Regions from separate parts of the Jeotgalibacillus haloalkalitolerans genome, predicted to be linked through region 2. Evidence: riboswitches for the same ligand, from Rfam matches in the RefSeq annotation. Region 2 holds a riboswitch; each other region holds the start of a gene.
The links. Region 2 has a riboswitch for S-adenosylmethionine ahead of UFB30_RS13545 (methionine biosynthesis PLP-dependent protein). Riboswitches for the same ligand answer to the same signal wherever they lie in the genome.
Positions count from the first base shown of each region.

Region 1 (4,199 bases), on a different contig from region 2:
TACTCTTCCAGCACCACGCTCATACTGCCAAATGTATTAGTTTCCACGATATCTGCACCTGCTTCAAAGTAGGCGTCATGGATTTTTTCTAATAAATCCGGACGTGTACGGTTCAGGTTTTCGTTACACCCTTCAAGGTCTTCCCCACCGAAATCTTCTGCTGTCAGGTTCGCATCCTGTAGCATCGTGCCCATCGCACCGTCCATAATCAGGATTCTTTTCTCAAGCTGTTCATTGAATAATGTGCGCACGTTGGTTTCCTCCTCGCTTTGCCGCCTGCTCATTGGCATAGCGTGTTAGTTCTGCTGTCATTTCATAGCGCATAAATGGTGTAATCAGGTAGATGCCATTAAACAGATCAAGCGCTGTATCAATTAGAGACTTTGTAATCGCAAGCCCTTCCTGATATGACTTTTCACGATCTCCTGACACTGCAGCCATGCGGTCTCTTACCTGCTCAGTCAATTTGATACCCGGTACTTCATTATGCAGAAAATCTGCATTTTTACTGCTTGTCAGCGGCATCAGACCAATATATACAGGTTTGCCAAGATCTTTTACTGCTTCAGCTGTCTGAATCAGCTTTTCCTCTGAAAATACAGGCTGACTCATAAAGTAATCAGCGCCGGCTGAGATTTTTTTCTCAAGACGCTGTACCGCTCTTTCCACACTTCTGACATTCGGGTTAAAAGCGGCGCCAATGGTAAAGGATGCTTTTTCTCCGAGGTCTTTCCCTGACATGGACATCCCGTTATTCAGCTGTTGAATCATTTCGATCAGTTCAAACGATGATACGTCGTAAACTGAAGCCGCACCAGGGAAATCCCCAACCTTTGTCGGATCACCTGTGACAGCAAGTATATCGTGAAGTCCAAGTGTATGAAGTCCCATCAGGTGACTTTGGAGGCCGATCAGGTTACGGTCTCTGCACGTTAAATGAACGAGCGGACGCACACCCTGCTGCTTAATCAAATAACCGAGTGATTCATTGGAAACGCGCGGGCTTGCCAGGGAATTATCAGCAAGTGTAACGGCATCCGCTCCTGCTGCGCCTAGTGCTTTCGCGCCTTCAATAAAGGTATCTGTATACAGCTTTTTAGGAGGGTCCAGTTCAACAATGACTGACTTGCGGTCTCTGACAATGTCTGTGAGCGGCTCAGGCAGATCCTTCTGTCTTGAGCGCACCACGATTTTTTCAGCTTTCTCTACTCTTTTTTCAGTAATTGGTTCAAGACCTTTCAAAGCCCGACTGAATGCTCTGATATGATCAGGTGTCGTTCCGCAGCACCCACCAAGCAGTCTCACGCCCTGTTCTCTGAATGCAGGCGCCACCTCTCCAAAATAATCGGCATTGTTGCTGTACTGAAGAGAACCTTCTGAGTAAGATGGAAGACTGGCATTTGGATAACAGGACAGATACGCCTTTTCCGGCAGCGGCACCTGCTCAAGTGACTTAATCATATGGAATGGTCCCTGCCTGCAATTCAGCCCGACTACATCCGCTCCAAGCTGTTCAAGCTCAAGCAGTGCTTCAGCGACCGGCTTACCATTTTGCATGACATCCGGCTCCTGAACCGAAATATGCGCGATAATTGGCAGATCCGTTTCTTTTCTGGCAATTTCAATGACTGCTGCCAGTTCCTCAAAATCGTAATACGTTTCAAACAGTAAACCGTCTACTCCCTCTAACAGTAAACAGTAAAGCTGTTCCCGGAATGTCCGCTTAATTTCATTCAGATCAATGGACTGTGGACGGAAGCTTCTGATCCCGCCGATTGTACCGAGAATAAACGTATCTTCTTTTGCCGCAGCCTTCGCGTTTTTAACAGCTGCAGTATTAATTTCTTTTACTTTTTCCTCGAGACCGTATCGCTCAAGCTTATGATAATTTGCTCCATAAGTATTTGTCTGAATGACATCTGCTCCTGCATCTATATAAGCCTGATGAATCTGCTGTATATGTGTTGCATGTGAAAGATTTAATTCTTCAAAGCACTGGTCAGAACCATATGAATACAGGAGGGTTCCCATTGCGCCATCACCAATCAGTATCCGTTTTTTCATTTCTTCAAGTAAATTCATTTCGTCACCCTTCCTGCTTAATAACGTGTATATACAAAAAAGCCCTCTTTCATCATAGATAAGAAGGCTTTAGACAACTAAGCTTCTTATCTTCCCTGCCTATTTGCAGGATGGATTTAGCACCTTTTCACTGATGTGAAGGTTGCTGAGGTTTCAACGGGCCTTGTCCCTACGCCTCTCTTGATAAGAATCCACGCTATTCAATTAATTATGACAACTTTACAAGAAAGAGGGCTGTTGTGTCAATAGGAGCGGTGATTAAAGTGTATTTAAATGTGATCTGGTTCATTCTCTTAAAAAAAGAGCCCGGGACCAGGCCTCAGACTCTTGAATCGTTTCGCTGCGCTTCAGGCGGACGCTTTCCGGACGGAGGTTGCTGAGCCTCCTCAGCCTGCGGCTTCCGGGGTCTCAGCTTCCCTCTATTCGTCCCGGAGTCGCCGCCTTCCGCTCCGCTACACTAATATTTCATTAAAAATTCTATATTTTTACTCTACATATTTAAAAACAACTTAATCTAAAGATGTAATTCCCGGCAGTCTCCATTCAACTTCTTCTTCACCGATTGTGCCTAAGAGTTTGAATGCAGTTGTTGATGCTGATTCGTATTGCAGTGAGCCTTCAGCTGTTTCTCCTGCTGCGATTGTCCATTCTGATGGATCGCCGTATGCCGTTTTCTCTTCGTCTGAAAGATCTGTCAGTGTAAAGTCTTCTGATGATAATGATACTTCTTCTTCACCGTTATTGGTCACTGTCATGTTAATTTCAAACATACGGTTTGTGTCATCGATCTGTTCTGCTACGCCTGTGTCAGTAACTGTTAGCGTGATGTCACCCGCTGTCACTTCGTCCCCAACGAGATACAGTTCAGGTTCAGCGCTTTCTTCGCTTTCAGACTCCTCTGCTGAAGTATCCTCTGTCTCTTCTGCCGCTTCTTCTGTTGCTGTTTCTTCTTCTGTTTCTGCTGACTCTGATGATTCGTCTGAGCAGGCTGCCAGCATAAGTGCAGCTGCCATTGCAGATACTAACCAAAATTTCTTCATATGGAAAACCCTCCTGAATATGTATGTCTGGGTTCAGTATGATTCGTAAATCGAAACAAATCAACTAATTACCTTTAAAAGGAAATAAGTTTAAATCTTCTCTATCTTCGCAATATTTTGTTAGAATTCATTTAAAGGAGAGATGTATAATGTGCGGAAGATTTTCGCTGGTAGAAGCGATGTATAATCTGCAGCAATATTATCAATTCGAAATGCGAGATGATTTTCTTTATACACCTAACGAAAACCTTGCACCGAGTCAGCAGGCTGCAGCTGTCGTTCAGTTAAATGGCACCCGTTATCCAGCTTCATTCAGGTGGGGGCTGATTCCGCCATTTGCAAAAGATGAAAAGATTGGTTACAAAACGTTTAATGCGCGGTCTGAAACAGTAGCAGAAAAGCCAAGCTTCAGGAAAGCCTTTGGGTCAAAGCGCTGTCTTATACCGGCAAGCTCGTTTTATGAATGGAAAAAGTCAGGGAAAGAAAAACAGCCTTTTGAGATTAAGAGGCTTGACGGAGAACCGATCACATTTGCAGGCTTATGGGAGTCATGGCGGAATGGGGACGAGATCATCAGAAGCTGTACAATCTTAACAACTGAACCAAATGATCTGATGGCTGATATTCATAACAGAATGCCCGTTATACTTGAGAAAGACAGGTTCAATCAGTGGCTGAATCCGGAAGAAAATAAAGACTCTCTTAAACAGCTCCTGAAGCCATGTGCAAACGGGCTGCTGAAGGCTGAAGCAATTTCAGACGACAGATTTAAAAGGTCCGGCACCTCTTAGTTAAGAGATGACGGACCTTTTTGTTATACACCCTGTTTTTCAAAACGGTGAAGCTTTCTATTCTCACCAATGACAATCAGAACATCGTCTTTTTCAATCCGGTCATCCCCGCTAGGTGATACAAGCATATCGTGCCTTCTGTAAATTCCGACAATGTTACAGCCAAATCGGTTTCTGACATTCAGTGCAGCGATTGTTTTGCCGATAATTTTTGGCGTTGCCTTAATTTCGACCATTGAATGCTCTTCAGACAGTTCAACATAATCAATAAAATGCTTTGAAGCCA
Region 1 covers NZ_JAXQNN010000006.1:72,679-76,877, forward strand. The annotation lists gene metH (methionine synthase) at 1-284, opposite strand, end outside; gene UFB30_RS14380 (bifunctional homocysteine S-methyltransferase/methylenetetrahydrofolate reductase) at 232-2,082, opposite strand; SAM riboswitch class I at 2,166-2,272, opposite strand; gene UFB30_RS14385 (DUF4352 domain-containing protein) at 2,592-3,122, opposite strand; gene UFB30_RS14390 (SOS response-associated peptidase) at 3,272-3,913, shown strand; gene UFB30_RS14395 (potassium channel family protein) at 3,937-4,199, opposite strand, start outside.
Region 1: linked by a shared signal. The riboswitch ahead of UFB30_RS14380 (bifunctional homocysteine S-methyltransferase/methylenetetrahydrofolate reductase) and the one ahead of UFB30_RS13545 (methionine biosynthesis PLP-dependent protein) in region 2 are both predicted to bind S-adenosylmethionine.

Region 2 (4,199 bases):
ACCGCGTGATTCGCGCTCTGATGGCGGCATTGCGGCGTGACTCATGGTTGCAGGGTATGACAGAATTGACTCGACAGCACCCAGGCTGACTGCAAATACAGGAATCTTCATTGCTTCAACGAGTACGCCGGCACTTTTTTTGTCAGGCAGTCTGAAAGATAGTACGGCGCCCGCTCCAGTCGATTGCCTCTGATGAATATGATATCCTGCGTGAAATGAAAAGCCCGGATAATAGACTTCATCAACAAGCGGGTGGTGATGAAGAAACTGTGCAATTTCTCTTGCTGAATCAGATGACTGCTTTAATCTGACGCTGAGTGTTTTTAACCCGCGCAGCAGTAACCAGCTGTCCTGAACACCAAGAATCGAGCCAAATGAATTCTGAATGAATTTCAGCTGTGCGGCAATTTCCTCGTCTTTTACCGCAGCAAGTCCTGCGACCACATCACTGTGACCGGAAAGGAATTTTGTCGCACTGTGTAACACGACATCCGCTCCAAGATCAAGCGGCTTCTGATAAAGCGGCGTCATGAACGTATTATCCACAAACGTCAGACAGCCGTGTGCTTTTGCCACTTTTGCCACGCCTTCAATATCAGTAATATTGAGCGTCGGATTGGATGGCGTCTCCACGTAGATCACTTTGGTATTCGGCTGAACGTTACGTGCCGTTTCATCAAGATCTGTCATATCGATAAATGAATGATCAATATTAAAGCGTGTTAATACTTCTGTGATCATGCGGTACGTGCCGCCGTAGACATCCTTTGAGACGAGGACGTGGTCACCTGCAGAGAGCAGCATGAACGCAGAAGAGATCGCAGCCATTCCTGATGCAAAAGCAAAGCCTGCGTGCCCGTTTTCCAGATCAGCAATGGTTTCTTCAAGTGCTTCACGTGTCGGGTTCCCTGAGCGGCTGTAATCATATGGACCGAATTCATCAATCGACTGCTGATGATAGGTCGATGAGTAATGCAAGGGCACATTGACAGCCCCTGTCTGTTTATCAATATATGATGGCTGGTGCAGTAATTTCGTATCAAAATGACGTGTCATAAATGATCTCCTCCTTTTCCGGCTGCTTCAAGCGCCTGTTTCAAATCAGTGATTAAATCCTCCGACTGTTCAATGCCAACAGAAAAACGTAAAAGTCTGCTACAGACGCCCTTTGCTTCACGTTCTGCCTCAGGAATATCAGCATGCGTCTGGGTAGCAGGATACGTAATAAAGCTTTCCACTCCACCGAGACTTTCAGCAAATGAGATGACCTTAATTGATCTTAAAAATGCATCGATCCATTCTGAATGCTCAAGCCTGAATGACACCATCCCGCCAATTCCCGGATAGATTACGTCTCTTACCTGCGGCTGCGTTTCAAGAAAGGCTGCTACTGCCGCTGCGTTCTGCTGATGGCGGTCCATTCTAAGGGCCAGTGTCTTCATTCCGCGTATTAACAACCATGAATCCATCGGCGAAAGGACGGCGCCTGCTCCGTTGTGGATCGCAAAAAGCTTTTCACAAATCTGTTCACCCTTCGCTGCAACCAGACCTGCAAGCACATCATTGTGACCACCGAGGTATTTTGTTGCACTGTGAATGACGATATCTGCTCCAAGCTCAATTGGACGCTGCAGGTAAGGCGTTAAAAATGTATTATCAACAATGAGATGAATCTGCTGATCGCGGGCAAAATCTGCTACCTGTCTAATGTCCGTTATTTTCATCAGCGGGTTTGTCGGCGTCTCCACAAAGACTGCCTTCACCCGCTCCGTACAGGCCTGCTGGAGTTCATCAGGATTGTTTGTATCAACATACACAAACTCTATGCCATAATGCTCGCTGTAATGATCAAATAAACGGTATGTGCCACCATACAAATCATCAGAAGCTAAAATGGTGTCTCCCGGTTTGTACATTGACAACACCAATTGAACAGCCGCCATTCCTGAGCTTGTTGCAAACCCCTGGTCCGCGCCCTCAAGTGCTGCAATCCCTTCTTCGAGGATCGCCCTCGTCGGATTTTTCGTTCTCGTATAGTCATAGCCGGTGGACTGTCCAAGTCCTTCGTGTCTGTAGGCCGTTGACAGATAGATTGGCGGATTCACCGTTCCCGTTAATTCTTCACTTCTGTTTCCAAGCTGGGCAAGGATGGTTTCAACTGATGTCATAAAAGCAGCTCCTTCAAAATCGTTCTGTATATACAGGAAAAGACCTTCTGATAAGAGAAGGTCTTAGTAAGCATTCTTCTTATCTTCAGGCTGATCGCCTGCTGGAATTAGCACCGTGCACTGCCGGTTGCTGAGGTTTCTAAGGGCCAGTCCCTCCACCTCTCTGGATAAGTTATGAAATTGTCTGAAAATAATAGTTGTTGTCTAGCCTACATCATATTGAGAGAATGTGCAAGATTTTTCACAGAAAAAAATGAAAATGAGAGGAAATATGTGGCTGGAATAAAGGTGGAGCGGGAAGAGCGATGTGACTGCAAATTTCAGGTATGTGAACTGAAATTACATACCCCTGGCCAAATGTGACCCCAATTTCCCGGAATCTGACCCTGGATTCTAAGTAACTGACCTGAAATTTCTAAAATGTGACCCGAAACCCGAGCAGCCCCTTTGAAAAGGAAAAACATCATAAAAACCGCACGCTGGTGTCAGGCAGCGTGCGGTTAAGGGAGGGGGCGTCGCTTTCTTCGGCGCCTTCTTTGTAAAAAGCCGGTGCGAAACGACTGTTTACAGGCTTATATAGTAAGTGCGACGTTTTATTTTTAATTGAGAATGAATCTCATTATTATTGTATACACAATTCAAATCTTTGTCCAGTCTTTAATCAATCTTTTTTTCACCATGGACATTTAAAAACTTTTCAAGGATCGGCTGAAAGCGGTTATGACTTTGCTCCACGTAGCCCGGATCCGCTCTTGGTCCTTCCATATCAACTGTTTTATCACGCTTTTCGATTTCCTGATCATCGTGATCAATCAGATTCTGAATGCCTTCCACCGTCATTTCAGGATGGAATTGAAATGCCAGAATGTGGTCTGTGTAAAAGCCCTGGACTGGTGTTATTTCGGATTTCCCTACCGGCTTAGTACCTTTGGGCAAATCATAAATATCACTGTGCCAGTGAAACATCGGGATGGTGAGCTGATCCACATCAAAGTCTTCAAGAAAAGAGGTATGCCAATTCAATTCTGCCCAGCCCATTTCATATTTTGGAAGACTCGAAACTTCTGTGCCAAGAATATGGGCAATCAATTGGGAGCCAAGGCAAATGCCTATGATTTTCCGCTTTTCATTGATTGCTTTTTCAATGTAATCCACTTCCTTTTGCATCCAGGCAGTTTCAGGCAGCTCCTGTACACTGTTCGGTCCACCTAAAATGACCAGCACATCCTGATCCTTCAGTACAGGGTAATCATCCGGTTTTTTCGCGTCTATATAATGGAGCTCGCAGCCCCAGGCTTTTGACCATTCTTCCAGATACCCCGCGTTGTCATACCAGACGTGCTGCAGACAAATAAACCTCATGACACATTCCTCTTTCCCATGACCTCAGTCATTAATTATTCGATGAACTTGCTGATGCTGCTGCACCTGCTGAGATCGCAGCAAGGACAGCCGCCTGCTGTGCCTGCAGGATCGACTCGATTGTTGATGCAAGTCCCACATCAAGCACGTTATTTTCCTCGACTTTTTTCTGAAGCACAAATCTCACAGCTGTCATAAAGCAAAGATCTTTATGCCATTTAAAGCTTTTAATGGCAACCAGCTGCTCATATGTTTCTTTCACTTCATTTAACAGCGCTGAGGGCGTCCCGGCAAGTGCCAGTACGCCGACAATCGGCAGATGATTACCGCGCAGCTTAATTTTGTTCGTCTTCAGGTCATCCAGCCAGGTAACTGTATTTTGTACGAGCAGCTGTCTGTTATCCTGTCGCCCGTATGTAAGAATCTGTGATAAGAACTGGCGGTTATTCCCCTTAGCCAGAACGATATGGAGCTGATCATAGTAATAAGCCATATCGTCGAGCAGTTCCTCCTCTTCCCCTTCTTCTTCTGCAAGCAGCACAGATAACGGATAATCTTCATGTGACGTTAAGAAGAAGTGCTGCTTTTTCATACCGCTGTACATACTTTTAGCGCGCTTCACGTGCTCATCCATTTCCTCTTCTGAACCTGTGTCGAGTGAAACGTAGA
Region 2 covers NZ_JAXQNN010000005.1:113,913-118,111, forward strand. The annotation lists gene metC (cystathionine beta-lyase) at 1-1,056, opposite strand, end outside; gene UFB30_RS13545 (methionine biosynthesis PLP-dependent protein) at 1,053-2,168, opposite strand; SAM riboswitch class I at 2,245-2,342, opposite strand; gene UFB30_RS13550 (type 1 glutamine amidotransferase) at 2,826-3,530, opposite strand; gene UFB30_RS13555 (DUF4003 family protein) at 3,562-4,199, opposite strand, start outside.

Region 3 (4,199 bases), on a different contig from region 2:
TGATTCGTGCTCCTGAGAATATACACCGATCGGCTCGATGTGAATTCCGCCAGCGTTTGCAAAGTCATAGCCGTGCTCTGCAATTTGTGACTCAAGATATGGTACGTGCTGGAAGTAGTTTGCGTCAATTTCTCCTGATTCAAGGTCCTGGTTTGGCAGGATATAGTCCTGATATGGCTCGATCTGAAGGTCTACACCTTCTTCTTCAAGAAGCGGCTGTGCCTGCTCAAGGATCTCTGCGTGAGGTACGTTAGATGCGCCGACTCTCAGTTCAACCGGTTCGCCGTCTTCACTTGTACCAATGCCTTCTTCTGAGTTATCTGAACCGCAAGCGGCTAGTGCGAAAATGCTTGTTACTGCGAATGTTCCTGCTACGAATTTTTTCATGTGTGATTCTCTCCCTTAAATGTGTTTTTTGTCTTTGTAAAAGTGGCTGCTGATTTCCGCTTCAGGGGGACTTCGCGGTCGGGCGCTGAGCCCGCAGGCTTCGCCTGACCCTTCCTGCCGCAGGAATCGCCCCCTTACGCTTCAATCATCAGCTGTGCAAAATCATTGATGGATTTAATAGCACAAATTATAAAAAGCTAATCACGAAATTAGCGTTTATCAAGTTTGTTGGTGAAGAAGTCTCCAAAAAATTGAATAATGAAGACGATGGCTAAGATGATGATCGTCGCTGCAAGTGTGACGTCATCTCTGCTTCGCTGGAACCCGTCAAGGAATGCCAGGTTACCAAGTCCGCCTGCTCCAATTACACCGGCCATCGCCGTATAACCGACAAGCGCGATCGCGGTAACAGTAATTCCTGAAATAAGAGCCGGCATTGATTCAGGCAATAATACTTTAAAAATAATTGTACTTACTTTTGCACCCATTGATCTTGCTGCCTCTATGACACCTTTATCGATTTCACGGAGTGCGATTTCAACCATCCTTGCATAAAACGGTGCCGCTCCGATAATCAGCGCAGGCAATGCCGCATCTGCTCCCCGGATCGTCCCAAGAAGAAATCTTGTAAACGGAATCAGCAGAACGATCAGGATAATGAATGGTATGGACCTGAAAATATTTACAAGTGCAGTTGTAATCGCGTAGGCAATTTTATTCTCCCAAAGGTTTCCCTTTGAAGTAAGAAACAGAAGCAATCCAAGCGCTAAACCTAAGACAAACGTGATCACAACTGACAGGACCGTCATATAGATCGTTTCATAGGTTGCTTCCCACATGACCGGCCAGTCAACGTTCGGAAAAATCTGCTCAATCATGTGTGATCACCTCCACTCCAACACTTGCCGCTTCCAGAAACTCAATGGCGCGGGCCAGCTCGTCCGGCTTTCCGTGTAAATGAATAAATAGTGAGCCGTATGCACCATTTTGCGTCTGAGAAATTTTCCCCTGCAGAATATTTACCTGCAGTTCAAACGAACGGATCAGATTTGTCACAACCGGCTGCTCAGCTGATTCACCTACAAATGTCAGCTTCACAACTTTACCGTCCTGATATTCTTTAAGCAGATGTTCAATCGTATCTTTTGTTTCCTCAGGCTCTGTTACCTGTTGTACGAAACGTTTTGTAATGTTTTCCTTCGGCTGTTTGAATACCTCAAGGACATCGCCAAGTTCCACAACCTTACCGCCTTCCATAACAGCAACGCGGTGACAGATCTTTCTGATTACATGCATTTCATGTGTAATCAGAACAATAGTCAGTCCAAGGCGTTTATTGATATCAACCAGCAGTTCAAGAATTGAATCAGTTGTCTGAGGATCAAGTGCGGATGTTGCTTCATCACAAAGCAGTACCTCAGGATCATTTGCAAGTGCTCTTGCGATGCCGACTCTCTGCTTTTGTCCGCCGCTTAATTGTGATGGGTAAGCATCCCCCCGTCCTTCAAGCCCAACCAGTTCAATTAATTCATCGACTCTTTTTAATCTCTGCTGCTTCGGTACACCAGCGATTTCAAGCGGAAATGAAATATTTTCTCTTACAGTTCTTGACCAGAGAAGATTGAAATGCTGGAAGATCATACTGATTTTCTGCCGTGCTTTCCTGAGGTCTCCTCCTTTAATTGAGGAGATCAGCTTGCCATTTATGTCAACTTTACCTTCTGAAGGCTGTTCAAGACCGTTCAGCATACGGATTAATGTACTTTTACCGGCACCACTGTAGCCAATAACACCGAAGATCTCGCCTTCCTGAATATTCAGGTTCACTTTGTCCACTGCAGTCAGTGAACCGCTTTTTGTTTTAAAAACTTTTTTCACATCTGAGATGGTTATCATACCATCACCTACTTTCGTAAATTAACTTATTATCCCGTTAAAGCGGAACATTAAAGTGACCCCATAAATTGACCACTTTTATATAAAAAACGCCTCTCTGCGTGATGAGCAGAAAGGCGTCCAAAATTAAAACGGCTTTCTCTCATCTGCCAGGTTTTAACCTGTGTGACTTGGCACCTTTCCAGTAAACTGTCGGTTGCCGGGCTTCATAGGGCACTTCCCTCCGCCGCTCTTGATAAGAGTTTTGCGTATTTAGTTAAGATTCATTAAGAGTACGAGACAAATCGTATCATGATCCTAAAAATAATGTCAACGAATTTTTTTCAAAATTGCACATTCATTTTTAAACAGGCTGTCGCGATAACTCTCCAAATGCTTCAAAGATCGTTGGAACCGACTCAAACTTATACATTTTACGTACCAGTTGACCGTCTTTAAATAACAGCAGGCATGGAACACTTTCAATCTGATAGCGTTCAGCCAGCGGTTCAACGTAATTCAGATCAGCTTTACCAATTTCAGTGTCTTTAATCGCAGCGGCTGTAACCTCAAGCATTTTTCCTGCAAGCTTACAGGTGCCGCACATTGGCGTATACAGATACATCGCCGACTGCTTTTTCTCCTGCAGACGGCTGTCCAGATCTTCTATTGTCCATTCTTTTATCATTAAAGATTCATCCTTTTTTCTAAAAACTCAGTGTAAATATCAATGTTTGCACCGGCTAAAATGACTGCCAGGTGCTGATCAGGGGCAGTTGCAACCTCCCGATACGCTCTGTCGATATACAGATGATCCGCTTCTGGCATTTCTCTTTTAAACTGTTTACGCAGCTTTTCACCTGCATCGTCTGCATCGACTAGCACATAGACATCCTTTTCATACAATTCATCAATCAGTTCATCCATCTTTGTCAGACTGATTGTGCCGTTTGTACAGATAATGTCAACAGGTTCTCTGATAATCGGCTGTACCTTGCGCTTATCTGACTTCCCCTCAACAATAATAACCTTTTTGCACTCCATTTCCCATCACACCCTCACCTAAGGATCGCACGGCTTTCTTACATGGTATGCTGCTGATTTAATTGTCGCCTGTACTGTGGATAATTGCAAGTAAATGAGATGAGGAAAATCTCTTTGGGTTACGTTGAAACAATGGCTGATGATTTCCGCTTCAGGGGGACGCTTTCCGCGGCCGGGCGGTGAGCCCCTTCATGCTTCGCATTACAGGGTCTCACCTGTCCCTTTCCGCCGCAGGAGTCGCCCCCTTCCGCTCCAATCATCAGCTGTGCAAGTATGAATATTTACTTTTACAAACTACTGAGCACAGCAGGGACGGCGTTGACTAAAACTTTTAGAGTGATTACAAGAATGAATCACTTAACTCCGTCCCCAGTGAGCCGGTTCAAATTAAAAAACCGTCCACCCAACCAGGTGAACGGCACATCAATTAATCTTCGTCTGTCATTTTGTCATATGCTTCAGCGTCCATCAGTTCGTCAACCTCTGACTCATCAGAAAGTTCAATAACCACCATCCACGCTTTTTCGTATGGTGATTCGTTAACGTACTCAGGGCTGTCTTCAAGGTCTTCATTGACCTCAACAACTTTACCGCTGACTGGTGCGTATAGCTCTGAAACTGTTTTAACAGATTCAACACTGCCAAAAGGCTCGTCCGCCTGCAGTTCATCGCCTACTTCCGGAAGTTCAACGAATACGATATCGCCAAGTTCTGACTGTGCGAATTCAGTGATACCGATACGTGCTTTACCGTCTTCAACTTTTACCCATTCGTGTTCTTCTGAATAACGTAATTCTTTTGGTGAACTCATGTGTTTTCCCTCCGCATATGAATTGATTTCTATACTATTTCATATTGGCATAACAGGTGCCTGAAAACAAGAATTGTTTCTG
Region 3 covers NZ_JAXQNN010000007.1:79,101-83,299, reverse strand. The annotation lists gene UFB30_RS15205 (MetQ/NlpA family ABC transporter substrate-binding protein) at 1-387, opposite strand, end outside; gene UFB30_RS15200 (methionine ABC transporter permease) at 597-1,265, opposite strand; gene UFB30_RS15195 (methionine ABC transporter ATP-binding protein) at 1,258-2,283, opposite strand; SAM riboswitch class I at 2,423-2,525, opposite strand; gene UFB30_RS15190 (thioredoxin family protein) at 2,627-2,950, opposite strand; gene UFB30_RS15185 (toprim domain-containing protein) at 2,950-3,306, opposite strand; gene gcvH (glycine cleavage system protein GcvH) at 3,734-4,117, opposite strand.
Region 3: linked by a shared signal. The riboswitch ahead of UFB30_RS15195 (methionine ABC transporter ATP-binding protein) and the one ahead of UFB30_RS13545 (methionine biosynthesis PLP-dependent protein) in region 2 are both predicted to bind S-adenosylmethionine.

Region 4 (4,199 bases), on a different contig from region 2:
ATCAGGCTGACTGCTTCTTTCTCAGACAGTCCTCTTTGCTGATACCCTTCAATGGTTGCCTGATAGCTGGCAGTGATCGCACAGTCAGCGCCTGCCTCAAAATAATCAAGGTGAACCTTTTTAATCAGCTCCGGATTTTCCAGCAGAATTTTTGCTGACCATAGCTGGTCGTTCAGGTCGCATCCATAGCCCTCAAGCTCAGTTGCGAGTGCGCCATCAAGAATGATGATGGGATAGTCATTCAATATATTTTCAATCGGGTTCACGCCAAATCATCCTTTCTGTCTTCCTGCTGTTCAGAACGCTTTGACCGCTTTAAAAATTGCTTCGTTCTTTCCTTTTTCGCATGGTTAAACAGCTGATCAGGTGTTCCTTCTTCTACAATCAGCCCGTCCTCCATGAAGATCACCCTGTCTGAGATTTCACGCGCAAACTGAAGCTCGTGCGTCACAATGAGCATCGTTTTTCCTTCTTCAGCCACGCTCTTAATCGTTGCCAGCACACCGTCCACAAGCTCAGGGTCCAGAGAGGACGTTGGTTCATCAAACAACAGGACTTTCGGGTTAAGTGCCATCGCACGGGCAATGCCGACCCGCTGCTGCTGACCACCGGAGAGCTGCGCCGGATAATGATCGAGCCGGTTGGATAGACCGACCTTTTCAAGAATCTCAAGACTTGTCTCTTTCGCCTGCTCCTTCTTCAGCTGCTTCACGCTTGTTAAGCCGACCATTACGTTTTGCAGTACAGTCAGGTTTTTAAACAGGTTGTACTGCTGAAAAACCATGCCGGTTGCCGTTCTTAAAGCCAGGATATCTGACCTCCCTGCCGACTCAGCGTCTACTTTTTTACCAGCAAGCTCAACGGTTCCGGTAGTTGGCTGCTCAAGAAAGTTGATGCATCTTAACAGCGTTGATTTCCCAGACCCACTCGGTCCTAAAATCGATACGACTTCTCCTTCACGGATGTCCAGGTCAATCCCCTTCAGCACATGCTGGCTGTCATAATACTTATGAATATTTTCAAGTTTAATCATCACGCAATCCCTCTTTCATATCTGCGGGCCCGCTTTTCGAGTCTGACCAGCAGCCGCTCTACAACGATACAGAGAATCCAGTAGACAATTGACACAGCGATATACACCTCAAAAAACGCCAGCCCGCGTGAGCCGAGAATTTTTGCCTGCCCCATCACGTCCACGACACCAATAATGAATACAAGGGACGTATCCTTGATGGTGCTGATGAACATGTTTCCAAGGTTCGGGATCGCGACGGTTAAAGCCTGCGGGAAAATGATTTTCGTCATCATCTGCACCGGGCTCATCCCGATTGCTTTTGCCGCTTCAAACTGACCGCGGTCCACTGACTCAATCGCAGACCGGATCGTCTCAGACAGATAAGCCCCAAGGTTAATTGAAAACGCCAGCAACGCATAGACTTCAGGCGATATACTGTTCACATCTGCTGATAAAAGCACGCCGTATTCAATCTGCAGATAATAAATTACTTTCGGTATCCCGTAAAACACAAGATAGATCTGTACGAGTAGAGGCGTTCCCCTGATAAATGAGACGTAGATTGACGTAATCACGCTCAGTACAGGCACCTTATAGATTTTAATTAATGCCGTCACAAGCCCGATGATCAGGCTGATCACCATCGAGCCCACAGCGATGCCAATCGTAATCGGCAGACGCGACAGGATCGCGGGATAGCTCTCTATGATAAAGCTGATATCCAGTAAATTTTCCATTCTCTCTTACCCTCCGGACGCTTATTCAGGAATGTATTCTCCGCCTGTCCATTTCCGTGACAGTTCAGCTAATGTTCCGTCCTGCTTCAGCTGCTTGAGAATCGGGTCAATTAACGCCTTCAGCTCCTCGCCCTTTTCACCGTGCTTCAGCACAATGCCCATCTGATCATTCACAAGAGACTGCCCGACGATCTCAACGCCCAGCTCATTTTTCTCAAGCACTTTATTCATCATAATCGGGTCATTCACATAAGCATCCACGCGTTCATTCTGCACGTCCTGTAACACCTCAGCAGGCGTTCCGCTTTCACTGTACGTTAACTCTATCGGAGTATCCGCTGTCTCGTTATACTCTTCAAGCAGCAATGTATAGGAATCACCCGCAAGCGCACCCACCTTCTTCCCTTCAAGGTCCTCAATCGTCTGAATATCCTCTCTGCCTTCCTTTACAGCAATCACCGTTTCAGCTGCAAAGTAGGATTCATCTGTAAATAAATACTTCTCCTCACGCTCAGGTGTTTTGGCTATCTGATCGGCAACCGCCTGAATTTTATTCGATTCAAGCGAAAGAAACATACTGTCCCACGGAACCGCCGTGAACTCAAACGTATAGCCATCCAGCTTTTCATCGATGGCCTTCACCACATCAACGTCATAGCCTGTCAGCTCATTGTTGTCATTTGCAAATGCAAATGGCGGATAATCATTCTGCGTCCCGACGATAATGACCTCATCGCCGTTTGCCGCCGTTGTTTCATCTGAAGAACAGCCGCTTAAAGCAACGGCCCCAGTCAGTAAAAATAGTGATAAAAATAAAGGTTGTCTTTTCATGATGTACGCTCCTTTTATGTATGTAGTGTGAATTTAATTGATATGTCAGCCTGATAAACACAAAAAAAACCACTTCCAATAAGAAAGAGGTTTTAATCTGCTTCTTATCTCTCAGAATGACAACATTCTGCAGGAATTAGCACCTCTCATAACATGATGGTTGCTGGACGTCACAGGGCCTGTCCCTCAGTCTCTCTGGATAAGTTATTAAGTTTTTTGATATGTACGATCGTATTGGACAACCGGCCTGCTGTCAAACAATTTTTTCAACATTTTGCTATTTACTCTCACATTTACTGAATTAGGAATACGTTTTCATTTCTTTTATATCAGCACTGTTTAACTTTTGCTTTTTCACAAAAAAAAAAATTTAATTGCTTACTCTAAACATTCACTGAGTCCTCTATTTTTTATGTACATGTCCATCGCGTCGAACTGTCACTTTCTTCTTCAGAAACCCTGATTTTACACACCAGCTTCACGACTACGAATAGAATAACTTAACATTAAAAAGAAGGTGACACATATGTATAGACAATTTGAAAACTATGGCGCGATCGGGGCATTAAATGCAGCTTCATTATCCCTGCCTCAAATGCTCACTTATGCCCTTCAGGATGAGTATCTGGCGCAGGCAAGATACAATAACATCATTGGAACCTTTGGTGACATCAGAACGTTTGTACAGATCCGGGCGGCTGAAATGAGACATATCATAGCGTTACTGCCACTGTTCGAGCGATACCAGGTCCCATTACCAGTGGATGAATCCCAAAATTTTATCACAACGCCTGAAAGTGTGAAGGCTGCATTCGCATCAGGTGTTCAATGGGAAATCGATAATATTGCGATGTACGACAGGTTCTTATCATTTAACATCCCGAATGATGTAAGATTCGTTTTTACTCAGCTGCGTAATGCTTCTTTGAATCATTTAGCCGCATTTGAAAGAGGCTTGGCCAGAGGCTGATTTCACAAGGAAGCATCCTTAAAAATGAATATATATCCTAATTATAACATTTTATTAACATTTACACTTAGTTAAAGTTGGCTGTTGATTTCCGCTCCAGGGGGACGCTTTCCGTGGCCGGGCGCTGAGCCATCAGGCTTCGCCGTGATCGTCTCACCTGTCCCTTCCTGCCACAGGAGTCGCCCCCTTTCACTCCAATCAACAGCTGTGCAGAAACAACAATGAACTTTAACAAAGCGAATATTTAAATAAAACTCAGCCAAAAGCTCCTGAATTTTTCCCACGCTATTGCAGATGCTCAGCATATCCGGCAGAAATCCGGGCATGATAACCTTATCTATTCTATTTTTGGGAGGATTCACATGAAACGTCAAACCGGTACCTATTACTGGCCGACCACCTTTCCAGATGCTCCGGCTTATCCGCTATTGGAAACAGATCTGTCCTGTGATGTGCTGATTGTTGGTGGTGGCAGCTCGGGTGCACAGTGCGCATATTATCTGGCTGATCATGACCTGGATACTGTAGTCATCGAAAAGTCAAGGATCGCAAGCGGCAGCACTGCAACAAATACAGCCCTCCTTCAGTATTCCGGGGAGAAGATGTTCACGCGCCTGGTCAATACCTTTGGAGAAGAGTATATTGC
Region 4 covers NZ_JAXQNN010000001.1:82,514-86,712, reverse strand. The annotation lists gene mmuM (homocysteine S-methyltransferase) at 1-266, opposite strand, end outside; gene UFB30_RS00425 (amino acid ABC transporter ATP-binding protein) at 263-1,033, opposite strand; gene UFB30_RS00420 (amino acid ABC transporter permease) at 1,033-1,752, opposite strand; gene UFB30_RS00415 (transporter substrate-binding domain-containing protein) at 1,774-2,583, opposite strand; SAM riboswitch class I at 2,685-2,789, opposite strand; partial or broken gene UFB30_RS00410 (ferritin family protein) at 3,116-3,553, shown strand; gene UFB30_RS00405 (NAD(P)/FAD-dependent oxidoreductase) at 3,916-4,199, shown strand, end outside.
Region 4: linked by a shared signal. The riboswitch ahead of UFB30_RS00415 (transporter substrate-binding domain-containing protein) and the one ahead of UFB30_RS13545 (methionine biosynthesis PLP-dependent protein) in region 2 are both predicted to bind S-adenosylmethionine.